Regions from separate parts of the Peribacillus sp. FSL H8-0477 genome, predicted to be linked through region 1. Evidence: riboswitches for the same ligand, from Rfam matches in the RefSeq annotation. Region 1 holds a riboswitch; the other holds the start of a gene.
What was found. A riboswitch is a leader RNA that binds a small molecule or an ion and turns the genes downstream of it on or off. The one in region 1 is predicted to bind lysine.

Region 1 (7,091 bases):
AGTGAGAATGATGAGAAAATCTGCCGCAATTATAGCTAGTAGTGTAATGGCCATATTTATTGGAGGATGTTCAGCCAATAATGATAACCAGAATACGGATGTAGGGATGAATAATCGAGACAATCGTAATACACCTAATGTAAATCAAGTTAGAAACGGAGATTATATAACGCCGAGAAATGTTAATACAAATGATGCGGGAGTTAGAGACAATAATAACGGAAAAGATATGCGCCTGTCAGAAGACATTTCTAAAAGCCTGAATGATTTGAAAGAAATCAAACGGTCAACGGTAATCGTGGTTGGCGATCAGGCATATGTTGCCGCACAGCTTACAGATCATAAACAGACGCATTTTTCTAAAGACGTAAAGCAGAGAATAGCCAAAAGAGTGAGAGAAGCAGATCGTACAGTCAGACATGTTTACATTTCCACTAGTCCTCACTTTGTTAAGCGAATGGATCAATATGCAAGAGATGTGAGGAATGGAAAACCAATCTCAGGTATGTATGATGAATTCAGCTCTGTAGTAAAACGGGTTTTCCCGCGGGCTTATTAGAAATGAACAAGCAAAAGTAACAGACTGTCTCTTTAGGTGTTTAAAATTTCACAAAAAAAAGCAGCTCCAACGTTGGAGGCTGCTTTTTTACGCTTAATTATTTTTCTTCAGTCGTAAAGTCACATTCTTCTAAAGGAATTACTTTTGTTTTTTTAATGAATTTATAGCCTAACCAAAGTACAAAGAATAAAGGCAGGCCAATATACGCGCTGATGGCCCCTAACCAGTCAATTGAACCGCCAGTAAAGGCTTCGTAGTTCTGGCCAAATATAACCACGAGACAGACACCTAGAGCGAATAAAGGACCAATTGGGAATAGCTTTGAGCGATAGGGAAGATCGTTTAAATCTCTTCCTTGGGCTACATAGGCTTTTCTAAAACGGTAATGAGCAATAGCTATTCCTACCCACGTGACAAATCCAGCCATACCAGAAGCATTTAGGAGCCAAACGTATACCACACCATCACCAAAGAGGGTTGTAGTAAAGGCAAGGGTACCAACAAGGCTTGTCATAATTAGTGCATTTACTGGAACGCCTCTCTTATCGAGCTTACCGAGGAACTTAGGGGCTTTACCGTCCCGTGCAAGATCCCACAGCATCCGAGTTGATGCATACATTCCAGAGTTACCAGCTGAAAGAACAGATGTTAAGATAACAGCGTTCATTAAGGAAGCAGCGAAGGCAAGTCCTGCTCGTTCGAACACGAGTGTGAATGGACTAACCGCTACGTTTTCACTTAGAAGACGAGCGTCTGTATATGGGATGATCATTCCAATGACAAAAATCGCTAAAATATAAAATAAAATAATTCTCCAGAAAACGGAGTTGATGGCCTTAGGGATTGTTTTTTCTGGATTCTCACTTTCTCCGGCAGCAATTCCTAGAAGTTCTGTTCCTTGGAATGAGAAACCAGCCACCATAAAGATACCAAGAATGGTGAAAAATCCGCCGTTAAATGGTGCATCTTCAATTGTAAAGTTAGAAAAACCGATTGTTTCTCCACCCATGATTCCGAAAATAATTAAAATACCGGTAATTAAGAAAATGATAACGGTTATGACTTTAATAAGAGCAAACCAATATTCTGCTTCACCGAATCCTTTAACAGACATGTAATTAAACAAAAACATAATAACTAAAGCAAGCGCGCTCCAAAGAAGAGATGGGCTGTCTGGAAACCAAAATTTCATAATCAGAACAACTGCGGCAAGCTCAGCTGCAATGGTGACTGCCCAGTTATACCAATAATTCCATCCAATCGCAAAACCGAAGGAAGGATCAATAAACCGTGACGCATAAACCCTGAATGAACCAGTGACAGGCATGAACGCAGCCATTTCAGCTAGACCAGTCATTAAAAAGTAAACCATAAGTCCAATTGCTGCATATGCGACCAGTGCTCCGCCTGGTCCAGCCGTATGAATGGCTCCCCCACTGGCAAGGAAAAGTCCTGTGCCTATGGTTCCGCCTAGAGAGATCATTGTTAAATGCCGTGCTTTCAGTCCACGTTGTAGTTGACCGTTTGATGATTGTGAATTCTTCACTGAACTAACACTCCTTTGATATATAGAAGAAAAAAGGCACAAAAAAACAGCAGTCGAAAAAGATCGACGGCTGTTGATAGACCGTTTATCCTTCCGAAGATAGCACCCCACGTTTAAAAACGTGACAGAGATGTTCCTATTTGAAAACATCGCCAGCGTGGGTATACAATGTTATACCCAAACTTCGGCAACTTATCCTTTCTGAAGGAGTCAAAAATTTTCATTGAATCTCGTCCGTCATACTTTTATAAGCTGCAGCCTCTAACTCATCGGTTAATGAGGAAGTATTAAATTAATTATGTTAAAATTATAAATGACTTTAAAGCAGAGTGCAATGAATAAATATGGAAGCAAACCTATTTATACGGTTTTGCGTTTAATCAGACGGAACTTGAGCTTGATTTTTGCTGGATCTTTTTCTAGTTGACTAAGGTCAAAGGCAGTTTTTCCAATCTGCTCTAGAGGGAGCGAAACGGTTGTTATGCCGAGCGTTTTGGCAACGCCGTCATTATTAAAGCCAATAATACCAACGCTTCTGGGAACGTTCTTTCCTGATTGCCTCGCTTGTAAGATGAAACCCGCTGCTGCTTCAACAAGTCGTCTGGTTTTTCAACAAGTCCATTCCAAATATGAAACACCTCACCGCCATCTGTAATGTTATAGATGCCGTCAATCAGCCAATCCTTTCTAGCGACAAGCTGATACTTTTCGACTGATTCGTGATTAGCCTTTAAACGCTGATGACTGTTACGTCCAATCAATCATCCTAGGACTAATCCGATTTTAGAATAATTATTTTTAATTAAATGATTAAATGCCAAGGTTACTGCTGCATAATGGTCAATGCATACAGAAGGAAACTCTGTTTGCGTAGTATCTTCACATAGAATGATGGGTCCGTACCCTTTATATCCTCGGAGAATTTTCATCTCGATCACCCTTGAACAGATGATGATGTTATGAGCATATTAAGAGCTTGTATTTCTTTATGCCGTTGAGAATTTGTATGAAAAATAACCTTAAAGTTAAAAAAAGAAAATGAAAAGTAAAAATATGTATTCCTCAATGCGCAATATGTAATATTATCCATCCTTCGATATAGTTGAGATTTTGCTTGGATAAAGTATAATGGATAAATGGCTTTAAGTAGTGCTGCATTGTTAGGGGAGATTTTAAATGGAACAGCAAAATAGATTTTCAAATCGCATCGACTACACCTTAGTTTTTATCTTATTTCTATTATGTATTTCTAGTTGTATCGCCATTTACAGTGCTATGACAACAGGGCAATATACAGAAAACTTTCTTGTAAAACAAATTTTCTGGTATGCCGTTGGTGTGGGTATTATCGCAGCGGTCATTACTTTAGATTCCGATCAATTAATTAAAATTTCCTGGTATGCTTACGGTTTTGGACTATTCTTATTACTTCTACTTATTATTGCCCCAGAGAGTATTGTACCAGTTCGGAATGGTGCTAAGAGTTGGTTTGTCATCCCGGCACTTGGATCTATACAACCGTCGGAGTTTATGAAGGTCTTTCTAATCATGGGATTGGCCAAAACAATCTCTAGTCATCATCCTAAATTCATTATAAAAACAATTAAATCAGATTTGTGGCTGTTGATTAAATTAGGTATTGTAACAATGGTTCCACTTGCACTCGTTATGCAGCAACCAGATCTTGGGACATCAATGGTGTTTTTAGCCATCATGCTTGGGATGATGTTTATTTCGGGGATATCATGGAAAATCCTTTTGCCAATCGTGTCGGCGGTTGCTTCAATTGGATCATTGATTTTATATTTAGTATTGAAACAGCCTGCCTTCTTAGAAAAATATTTGGGCGTAAAGGAATATCAATTCGGGAGGATTTACTCTTGGCTTGATCCGTATAACTATTCTAGTACAACAGGCTTTCAGCTGACTAAGTCACTGCTTGCAATCGGCTCAGGACAAACGACAGGTAAAGGTATCGGTTCTCGCGAAGTTTATCTTCCAGAAAGTCATTCCGATTTTATCTTCAGTGTAATCGGCGAAGAATTTGGTTTCGTTGGTTCAAGTATCTTGATTAGTTTATTTTTCTTATTAATTTATCATTTAACCAAAACTGGCATGTATACGAAAAATCGATTTTATACATATCTCTGTGTCGGTGTGATTAGTATGGTTACTTTCCACGTCTTCCAAAACATCGGAATGACAATTGGGGTCTTGCCAATTACGGGTATTCCTCTTCCATTTATCAGTTATGGAGGAAGTTCTCTAATGGGGAATATGATGGCTATGGGACTGATCTTCAGCATCCGCTATCATTACAAGAAATACATGTTTTCTTCAAATAGTTAGAAAAAAGCTTGTTGTTAATACCTAGTATTTAGGTCATTAGCAATAGGTTTTTTTTAGGTGTTGTTTTATAGGATATATAAGGTAAAAACTGAATATATAGGTTTTTAGTCCTGGTAAAAAGGGAATAGGTAGAACAGAAACTTATCTCGGGGGACTACAGCATGCATACATACTTAAAAAGCCATGGTTCAAATAACTATCTAATCGGTTTATTAATTATTATTACGATGGGACTGCTATACAATATACATTTGGTTTACCTGCTTATTGTTTGCCTGATACATGGATGCTGCCTAATCCATGTATATAAAACGGAGAACCAAAAGAATCACCTTATTCACTATGGAACCGCCATCGTTAATCATCAAGGAAAGATGACGACAATTAATGAAAGAGGGAAAGAAATTCTGTTTGCTGATTCTTCTGAAAGCATGGATGATTGGGAGTTTATTGATGAATATGGTTTACCTATAGCACAAGAGGAACGGCCCTCTAAAGTAACACTAAGGAATAAGCAGCCCATGCAAAATCAAATGATTGGGTTAAAGCATAAAAGCAGTGGTCAAGAAAAATGGCTCCTCGTACACACGAATCCAATTCTTTCAAAGAAGAGCCACTTAGATGAAGTAGTTATCGTTTTTACGGAAGTATCTTTCTTACTTCAATATAGAAATGAGATGCAAAACCGTAATAATCAGTTGAAGCACCTATCCTTAACAGATGGGTTAACTGGAATCCCAAACCGTCGTTATTTCGAAGAATACTTATATGACATATGGGAGGATATGCGTAAACAAAAAAAACCAATGGCGCTGATTATGCTTGATATTGATTATTTTAAGAAATTTAATGATACATATGGTCACATAGAAGGAGATATCTGTCTTAAAAAAATAGCGAAAGTCTTGGAGGAAACGGTTCATGATTCAGGAAAGGTTTTTCGTTATGGGGGTGAGGAGTTTGCGGTCATCCTTCCGAATGCGGATGAACACACTAGTATGAAACTGGCTGCTAGGTTAAGACAAGAAGTAGAAAAATTGAGAATACCGCATTCATTGTCAACTGATTGTGCCTATGTAACCGTAAGCACTGGAGCGGCTTCTTTTGTTCCTCAGGACAGGGAGAATGTAGAGAGGTATGTTCAATCAGCGGATAATCAATTGTATGAAGCGAAGCGAAACAGGTGTCAGGCTTGCTAATTCTAGTCAATCATTCATACTATTTAATAATTGAAGCTAGTAAAGGAGGAATTAGATGACTAAACAGTTTAGAGCACAATTTGACGCACTCCTCGAAAAATATTCAGAGCTATTACTTGGAAGCGGCGAGGAAGAACTGAAGGAAAAAGTTCGTTATTATGCGTTATATACTCAGATTTCAAAAACCATGCCTGCACTCGTTAAACATTGGAATCAAATCTATCCAGACAGCAAACAAGAAATGATACAGCTGATTGCGGAGATTAAGCAATTGAATGATGCTCACCGCAATAAATCAGCTGAATAAGAAAAGGAGGCGTATAGCGCCTCCTTTTCTTATTAATGAAGAGAATAAGGAAATTGGTTTTCGTAGTCAGTAAATTGCTGATGTGATTGGCTTATTTTCTGAGTCTCAGCTTTTTCGAGACTGTACCAGCCTTTTTGGAACATTAGATTGTATAAATTCCGCTGCATATCTGCTGTTTCATTATAGATAGAAAGAATGTCTTGATATAACTCTTGGTGGCTTGCTTCATTAATCGCCGTATCATAGGAACTTTTCATATACTTTTCTGTGCTTAAAAGATCATTTATAAAATCTCGCTCGTTCATTTGCGGCGTCTTAGGGACTGGTGTTTCGGGATTCTGAACTTTATTTTGGTTTTGATTATCCATAGGAAAGCCTCCTCAGACTATTGTAGTTGTTGTTGACCGGCATCCAAGTGTGAGAGAATTTTCTCATAATGTCTTTGGTGCATTTGTCCACATTCATTTATGGCTGTGATCAGCTGAGGGTCCGTGCACTGAGTTGCATAGAAATGGGCTTTTTTAAGTGCTAACAAATTCCAAGAAAGCATGTCTGTAATATAAAGAGCATCCTTAGATGTTATAACCTTCGGAGGTTGTGCCATGGTGCTTTGGGTTTGCTGCTGATTGGACTGTTCAAATGATTGATTCTGCATTTGTATCCTCCTTTTCAATTAAACGAACTTTCTTACCTTCCCCCTGTCCAAAAAAACTATACAAAATAAATAATTTTGAAGATTTGAATTTTATATCCATTATATTAAATAAATGGTAATATAATCTTACGATAGTTTTCCCCTTGCTTTATAAAAGGGAGGGATACAGGAGGCAGCTATATGGAGAAAGCAATGAGAGATTTTTTTCTGTTCTTATCGAAAAATAGAGGTATGACAAAATTGGCTAAAAGATATGGGCTGCGCTTTGGAGCAAAACGGTTTGTGGCTGGAGAAACAATTGATTTTGCAGCAGAAGCGATTAAGGATTTAAATGATCAAGGGTTAGCTGTAACGATAGATTACCTGGGTGAATTTGTAGATAACGAAAAAGAAGCGAATGAAATGGCTGATAATTGTCTCATTGCGATTGAAGAGATTGGTAAACGAGGTCTCAACTCACAGCTTTCTTTAAAATT
Region 2 (7,091 bases), 370 kb from region 1:
AACACCTACATAGGACAGAAGGACAAATACGACCAACGTAACATATGTAGAAATCTGTTGTGATTTTGGTGAAACAGTAAGCCCCCAGCTTACGGCAAACGACCATAAACCATTAGCGAAGTGGAATGTAGTTGATAGAATACCAACAACATAGAAAGCAATCATAAATGGACTAGACAAAATAGTTGCCATCATATCAAAGTTTACTTCTGTACCAAGTGCTGCCTGAATTCTCGTTGACCATACATGCCAAACGATGAAAATTAACGTAACAATCCCGGTAACACGCTGTAATACGAACATCCAATTACGGAAAAATCCATATCTTCCCGCATTGTTTTTAGCCGTAAACGCAATATAAATGCCATAAACAGCATGATAAATCAATGGTAAGAAAATGATAAATACCTCAAGAAAAATTCTGAATGGCAGACTTTCCATAAAATGCGCTCCTGCATTGAAAGCTTCCGGACCTTTTGTTGCCATATAATTGACAATCAGATGCTCCAACAAAAATAGGCCGACTGGAATAACTCCAAGAAGCGAGTGCAGTCTGCGGTTTCCAAACTCACGATTTTTTGCCAATTAGTGCCCCCCCTTAATTTGTGAAAATTCATGCAAAGATAAGTATAAGTTCCCCTTTATCCCAACATTTCTACTCTATTGCTATCTTTCTAACAATTATGTGACATGTTTATTTTACTCCTGACTGGTAAAAGCGTCAAGAAAACGGATACAAGATTTCTTTTTTAAAATAGAATTATTGTTCTGAATCGTTCAAACAAATGAAGAATAAATACTCTAAATCCAAAAATGGATTAATTTATCAGCAAAATATTTTTTTCAAAAAAGAAAATTACTTGTAAATGGATAATAATTGTACGAATTTAGTATCACTTCCGTTTATAATAGAGTTATATAGAAAGTGGGGAAATGCCTTGAAAAAAGAAAATCAAACACTACTTGATTCCAAGGATGATGGTGAATTATCAATCCCCGTCTTTGGCCATGAACTCATAAGAGAAATATTATTAAAAGATCTTCTAGGACCGAACTCTCGCCAGGTGCTCTATTGGGCAGGAAAGCGTATGGCTCGTAAATTCCCACTTGGAAGCATGGAAGAAATTATTGAGTTTTTCAACAGTGCTGGATGGGGAAACTTAGAATCTGTAAAATCCATTAAAAATGAATATTCACTAATGCTGTCAGGTGAAATGGTCGAACGCCGTTTTTCCATAGACAGCGACTGTCACTTTCAACTAGAAGCAGGATTTCTTGCCGAACAGATCAGCTTACAAAAAGGATTTAATGCGGAAGCTCTTGAGGAACCAAAACGAAGAGCCGCCAGAGTTTCTTTCTTAGTTAAGTTGGATTTAAAAGATCCAATTCAATAACAATGGTATGATTGCCATCAATTCATCTAGTTGGATTGATGGCATTTTTTTGAATGGATATACGAATAGGCTGTCAAGATATTCTTGACAGCCTAAGGATAAAAAAGTTATTTTACAATACTTCTACCGGTTTGCGTTCATCCAGATTAAACGCTTCATGTAATGCTTCTACTGCTGTAACCATTTCTTTTTCATTGATAACGGTCGATACTTTGATTTCAGAAGTACTGACCATTTTTATCTGGATTTTTGCTTCAGCTAGGACTTCAAACATTTCTGCTGCTACACCCGGATTTGAAATCATTCCTGAACCGACGATTGAAACTTTCGCCAGATTGGTTTCTGTTTCAACTCTTTGAAACGGCATCATTTCTTTATTCGCTTCAAGCACCTCAAGCAGGTTTGAGACATCTTCGCTTTTAATAGAAAATGATAAATTATTCATGTCATGCTCTGTCATACTCTGAATAATGATATCAACATTTATCTGATTCTTTGCAAGTGTAGTGAAGATTGTAGATAATGTTCCTAAACTCCCAGCCAATCCATAAATTGTGACTCGGGTAATTCGATCCTCAAATGCGATTCCTCTAACAATTAAATTCTGCTCCATCGTTGCTTCCTCCTCTATCAATGTTCCTTTTTCTTGTGCTGTACTTGAGCGGACTTCAAGCGGTATATGATGATTCTTGGCAAATTCAACGGCTCTAGGATGTAAAACACCTGCGCCTAGGTTAGCTAGTTCCAGCATTTCATCGTATGAAATTGAATAAAGTTTTCTCGCGTTTTTTACATACCGAGGATCAGTAGTAAATACCCCCGTTACATCTGTATAGATGTCACACCGATCTGCTTTTAATGCTGCTGCAAGAGCTACGGCCGTCGTGTCAGATCCTCCGCGTCCAAGAGTGGTTATCCCACCATCTTCTGCCAATCCTTGGAATCCAGCAACAACGACAACTTTCCCCTCATTCAAACTATTCTGTACTTTTTCTGTATCTATATCTAAAATCCGTGCATTTCCATACACCGCTTCACATTTTATCCCTGCCTGCCAACCTGTTAACGAAATCGCTTCCTGTCCTTTTTCTATCAACGCCATTGTAAGAAAGGCAATGGTTACTTGCTCTCCTGTAGTGAGTAACATATCCATTTCCCGCTTCGATGGTCGTTCGGTTATATCGTATGACATGGAAACGAGCTCATCAGTCGTTTTCCCCATGGCTGACACAACGACGACTACGTCATTACCATTTGCAGCCTCTTCAATTACTCGATCCGCAACATTTTTGATTTTTTCTATACTTCCTACTGAAGTCCCGCCGAATTTTTGAACAATCAAACCCATATCATGCTGCACCCTCTCTTATTTTAGTACAAGAAAAACCACAAAAAAACAGCAATGAGAAGAGTCTCATTGCTGTGATATCGTAAAAGAATACGGCTAACACAGTGAGATAGCTCTCCAGAATTTTTCATTCTGACAATCTGCCATCTCTTAAATGTACAGACCAGCACTTTGAGTGGATGAGCACTCAATTGCTTCGGCGATTTTCCCTTTCCAGACTTTTCACGGAAGCTCATACTTCTCCAAGTCTGTACTAATGAATCTCGCACCTCTATCAACACGTTAAATTGTTAAATACTTTAAATTCATACTGAATTATAGCATAGGGATATGTTTGGTTCAACACTATTCTTGCAATTTTCTTGCAATTTCCTCAGCTACGCTCTGCGGCATTCCTGCCTCCAAAAACTCTGTAACCCCAGCCTCACGCATTTTTTTTATCGATCCAAAATGCTTCAACAGCTGTTTTTTACGTTTTTCTCCGACACCCGGAATCTCATCAAGTAAAGATTGAAAGGCACTTTTTCCACGAAGTTGTCGATGGAATGTAATCGCAAATCGATGGACCTCATCTTGTATTCTTTGCAGCAGATAAAATTCCTGACTGCTCCGATCCAGTGGTACAATTTCAAGCGGATTGCCAATCATCAGTGAGGACGTACGGTGCTTCTCATCCTTAACAAGACCAGCGAGAGGAACTTCAAGCCCTAGTTCATTCTCTAAAATATCTCGAACTCCATCCACATGACCTTTTCCTCCATCAATAATGATTAAGTCTGGAAGCGGTAAGCCTTCTTTTAAGACTCGAGTATATCTACGTCTGACGACTTCACGCATCGTTTCATAATCATCTGGACCCGATACCGTTTTAATTTTATATTTCCGATACTCACGCTTTTCAGGCTTTCCATCAATAAATACAACCAGTGCGGAAACTGGATCAGTTCCTTGGATATTCGAATTATCGAAAGCCTCTATACGATGTGGTGTATAGATTCCTAATCGTTGACCAAGGTTCTCCACGGCTTTAATCGTTCGTTCTTCATCCCGATCAATTAAAGAGAACTTCTCTTGAAGGGCAATCGAAGCATTTTTATTTGCCAGCTGCAGCATATCCTTCTTCTGACCGCGTTTTGGATGAATCACTTTAACTTGAAGTAACTTTTCAGCCATCTCACCATCGACAGCTTCAGACACTAGAATTTCCTTTGGTTTAAAATGATTAGGTTTCGTATAAAATTGGCCCAGATAGGTCAAAATTTCTTCTTCCGGCTCATCATATATAGGAAATAAAGAAACATCTCGTTCAATTAACTTCCCTTGTCTTACAAAAAACACCTGAACACACATCCAGCCCTTATCATAGGCATAACCAAAAATATCACGATCGGTAAAATCAGTAGACATCATCTTTTGTTTTTCCATGGTAATCTCAATATGGGCAATTTTATCGCGGTACTCTTTAGCCCGCTCAAAATCAAGAGCCTCTGCCGCAGCATGCATTTTCTCTGTCAGCTCGGCTTTAATCTCTTTATAGCCGCCATTTAGGAAACGAGTAATATCCGTTACAATCTTTTTATACTCTTGTTGTGGAACATCAAAGACACAAGGTGCCAGACATTGCCCCAAATGATAATAGAGACACACTCGATCTGGCAGCGTGTTGCATTTTCGCAACGGATAAATTCGATCAAGCAGCTTCTTTGTTTCATTAGCAGCTATTACATTCGGATAAGGTCCAAAATACTTTCCTGAATCTTTTTTCACTTTCCTAGTAATAATTAACTTTGGATGTTTTTCGGCAGTCAACTTTATAAACGGGTACGTTTTATCATCTTTCAGCATCACATTATATTTTGGGTCATGCTTTTTAATTAACGTCAGTTCTAAAATCAACGCTTCAATATTCGATGAGGTAACGATGTATTCAAAATCCTCAATTTCATTAACAAGCCTTAGTGTTTTTCCATCATGCGACCCATTGAAATAAGAACGAACTCTATTTTTTAAAACTTTTGCTTTCCCGACATAAATAATCGTACCTTGCCTGTCTTTCATCAAATAGCAGCCAGGCTGGTCAGGAAGAATTGCAAGCTTATCCTTAATTCTTTGATTCATCGGCTGCCTCCTTCTTCACTCTAAGATAGTACATATGTTTCCCACTAATCTAACTATACTACAAAATGGCCTAAGGTAAACCTAAGAGGTATTTATTCCCTCATTCTCTTATTTTGGTGTGAAAGGCAGGGGGAGGAATAGAGGTGATTATGCTTTGCACACTAATGGGCTGGTTTTGCACAGAAATCCGCCGGTTTTGCACAGAAAATCACTCCAAATGCACAGATTTTTTCATTTTTTGCACAGAAACAACTGCATCTTCATTCACCAAATCAAAAAAACTTCAAGCACGAGGCTTGAAGTTTTTTTGTGATTCACTTATTAAGAATGTTTTGCAAGAAGCTCTGAAAGGGCTTCTTTCGGTTGGAAACCAACCACTTTGTCTACAACTTCGCCGTCTTTAAGAACGATTAAAGTTGGGATACTCATAACTCCAAATTTACCAGCTGTTTCTTGGTTTTCGTCAACATCGACTTTAACGATCTTAACTGTTTCGCCTAGTTCTGAATCTAATTCTTCAAGAACAGGAGCGATCATTTTACAAGGTCCGCACCATGGTGCCCAGAAATCTGCAAGTACGAGGCCTTTTTCAGTATCTGTAGTGAATGATTGGTCAGTTGAATGTACAATAGCCATAATAGTTAGCCTCCCGATAGTTACAATTAATTACTAATATCAGTATAACACCGTCATTACAATAGATGCTATTATTTTGCTTCCTTGCTAGCATTCCCTTGCAAAGCCAATTTATACTGGCTAAACAGCGTCATCTATACATCTAAAGTACACGTTCTTCAAAAGTAAATCAAGGCATCTGCTTGAGGCAGACACCTTGATTCACAAGCCTTTAGTTGAAAGTCCTGACCTTTCGGTACTCGGCCCCACAGGATGTGGGGCCTTTCAGGTTCCTTCGTCTTTCGCTTTTCTGATTTAGCTGCAGTGCCTTGCTTGCTGTGGAAAAGATGGAAGTCCTCAAAAGGCAAAGAACGCCTTTTGGTCCATAGGCCCACAGGATGTGGGTCATGCCGACGTTGCCACAGGACGTGGCGCACTTAGTCGGTAGTCGGCCTTCCTTTCAGGTTCCTTCGCAAGCAGTACAGGCACTTTCGCTTTTCTTGATCCAGCTACAGTGCCTTGCTTGCTGTGGAAAAGATGGAAGTCCTCAAAAGGCAAAGAACGCCTTTTGGTCCATCCCCTATTTCCTTCACAAGCAGTGCAGGCACTTTCGCTTTTCTTGTTATGCGTTGACTTTTAGTTTTTTGAATTCTTCGGTTAGTAATGGAACGATTTCAAATAGGTCACCTACAATACCGTAGTCGGCTACTTTGAAGATGTTTGCTTCTGGATCTTTGTTAATGGCAACGATTACTTTTGAGTTGGACATTCCGGCTAAATGCTGAATGGCTCCGGAAATACCGCATGCAATGTAAAGGTCTGGAGTAACGACTTTACCTGTTTGGCCAATTTGCAGGGAGTAGTCACAGTAGTCTGCGTCACATGCTCCACGTGAAGCACCAATGGCTCCACCTAGGACGTCAGCTAGTTCTTTAAGTGGTTCGAATCCTTCTTCACTCTTGACTCCGCGTCCGCCGGAAATAACAACTTTTGCTTCAGAAAGGTCAACGCCCTCTGTTGCTTTTCTTACTACATCTTTAATGATGGCACGCAGATCTTTAATTTCAACATTTAGAGAAGTTGTGTCCCCAGTGCGGGTTTCATCCTTTTCTACTGGATCGATGTTGTTAGGACGGATTGTCGCAAAGATGATTCCATCAGTCACAATTTTCTTTTCGAATGCTTTACCGGAATAGATAGGACGAGTAAAGACTAAGTTGCCGCCCGTTTCTTCGATAGAAGTTACGTCAGAAATTAAACCAGAGTTTAATTTACTTGCAATACGGGGTGCAAGGTCTTTTCCTAGTGCCGTATGTCCAAAAATAATGCCTTCCGGTTTTTCTGTTTCTATAACTGCAAGGATCGCTTGTGCATATCCGTCAGATGTATATTGGCTAAGCTTTTCATCTTCAACCGTCACAACGCGGTCCGCTCCGTATTGAATCAGTTCTGCTCCAAGAGATTGGATGCCGTCACCAATTAATACCCCTACGATTTTGCCGCCGTCTGCTGCTAGTTTAGCCGCTCCAATTGCTTCAAACGATACGTTTCTGAGAGAACCTTCACGTGTCTCCCCTAAAATGAGAAATTTTCTTGCCATTATAAAAACCTCCTGT

Region 2: another riboswitch for lysine. It lies ahead of MHI18_RS07380 (aspartate kinase); the one in region 1 lies ahead of MHI18_RS09320 (amino acid permease).

What each region holds. Positions count from the first base shown of each region.
Region 1 is NZ_JBBODE010000001.1:1,820,573-1,827,663, reverse strand. Features, by position in the region: gene MHI18_RS09325 (YhcN/YlaJ family sporulation lipoprotein) at 11-559, shown strand; gene MHI18_RS09320 (amino acid permease) at 657-2,129, opposite strand; lysine riboswitch at 2,198-2,377, opposite strand; gene MHI18_RS22150 (substrate-binding domain-containing protein) at 2,466-2,678, opposite strand; gene MHI18_RS09315 (hypothetical protein) at 2,585-2,866, opposite strand; gene MHI18_RS09310 (hypothetical protein) at 2,867-3,055, opposite strand; gene MHI18_RS09305 (FtsW/RodA/SpoVE family cell cycle protein) at 3,282-4,454, shown strand; gene MHI18_RS09300 (GGDEF domain-containing protein) at 4,616-5,653, shown strand; gene MHI18_RS09295 (DUF2573 family protein) at 5,709-5,960, shown strand; gene MHI18_RS09290 (spore coat protein) at 5,993-6,328, opposite strand; gene MHI18_RS09285 (hypothetical protein) at 6,346-6,615, opposite strand; gene MHI18_RS09280 (proline dehydrogenase) at 6,796-7,091, shown strand, end outside.
Region 2 is NZ_JBBODE010000001.1:1,446,386-1,453,476, forward strand. Features, by position in the region: gene MHI18_RS07370 (succinate dehydrogenase cytochrome b558 subunit) at 1-585, opposite strand, end outside; gene MHI18_RS07375 (YslB family protein) at 939-1,394, shown strand; gene MHI18_RS07380 (aspartate kinase) at 1,507-2,742, opposite strand; lysine riboswitch at 2,845-3,024, opposite strand; gene uvrC (excinuclease ABC subunit UvrC) at 3,088-4,860, opposite strand; gene trxA (thioredoxin) at 5,182-5,496, opposite strand; gene MHI18_RS07395 (electron transfer flavoprotein subunit alpha/FixB family protein) at 6,098-7,075, opposite strand.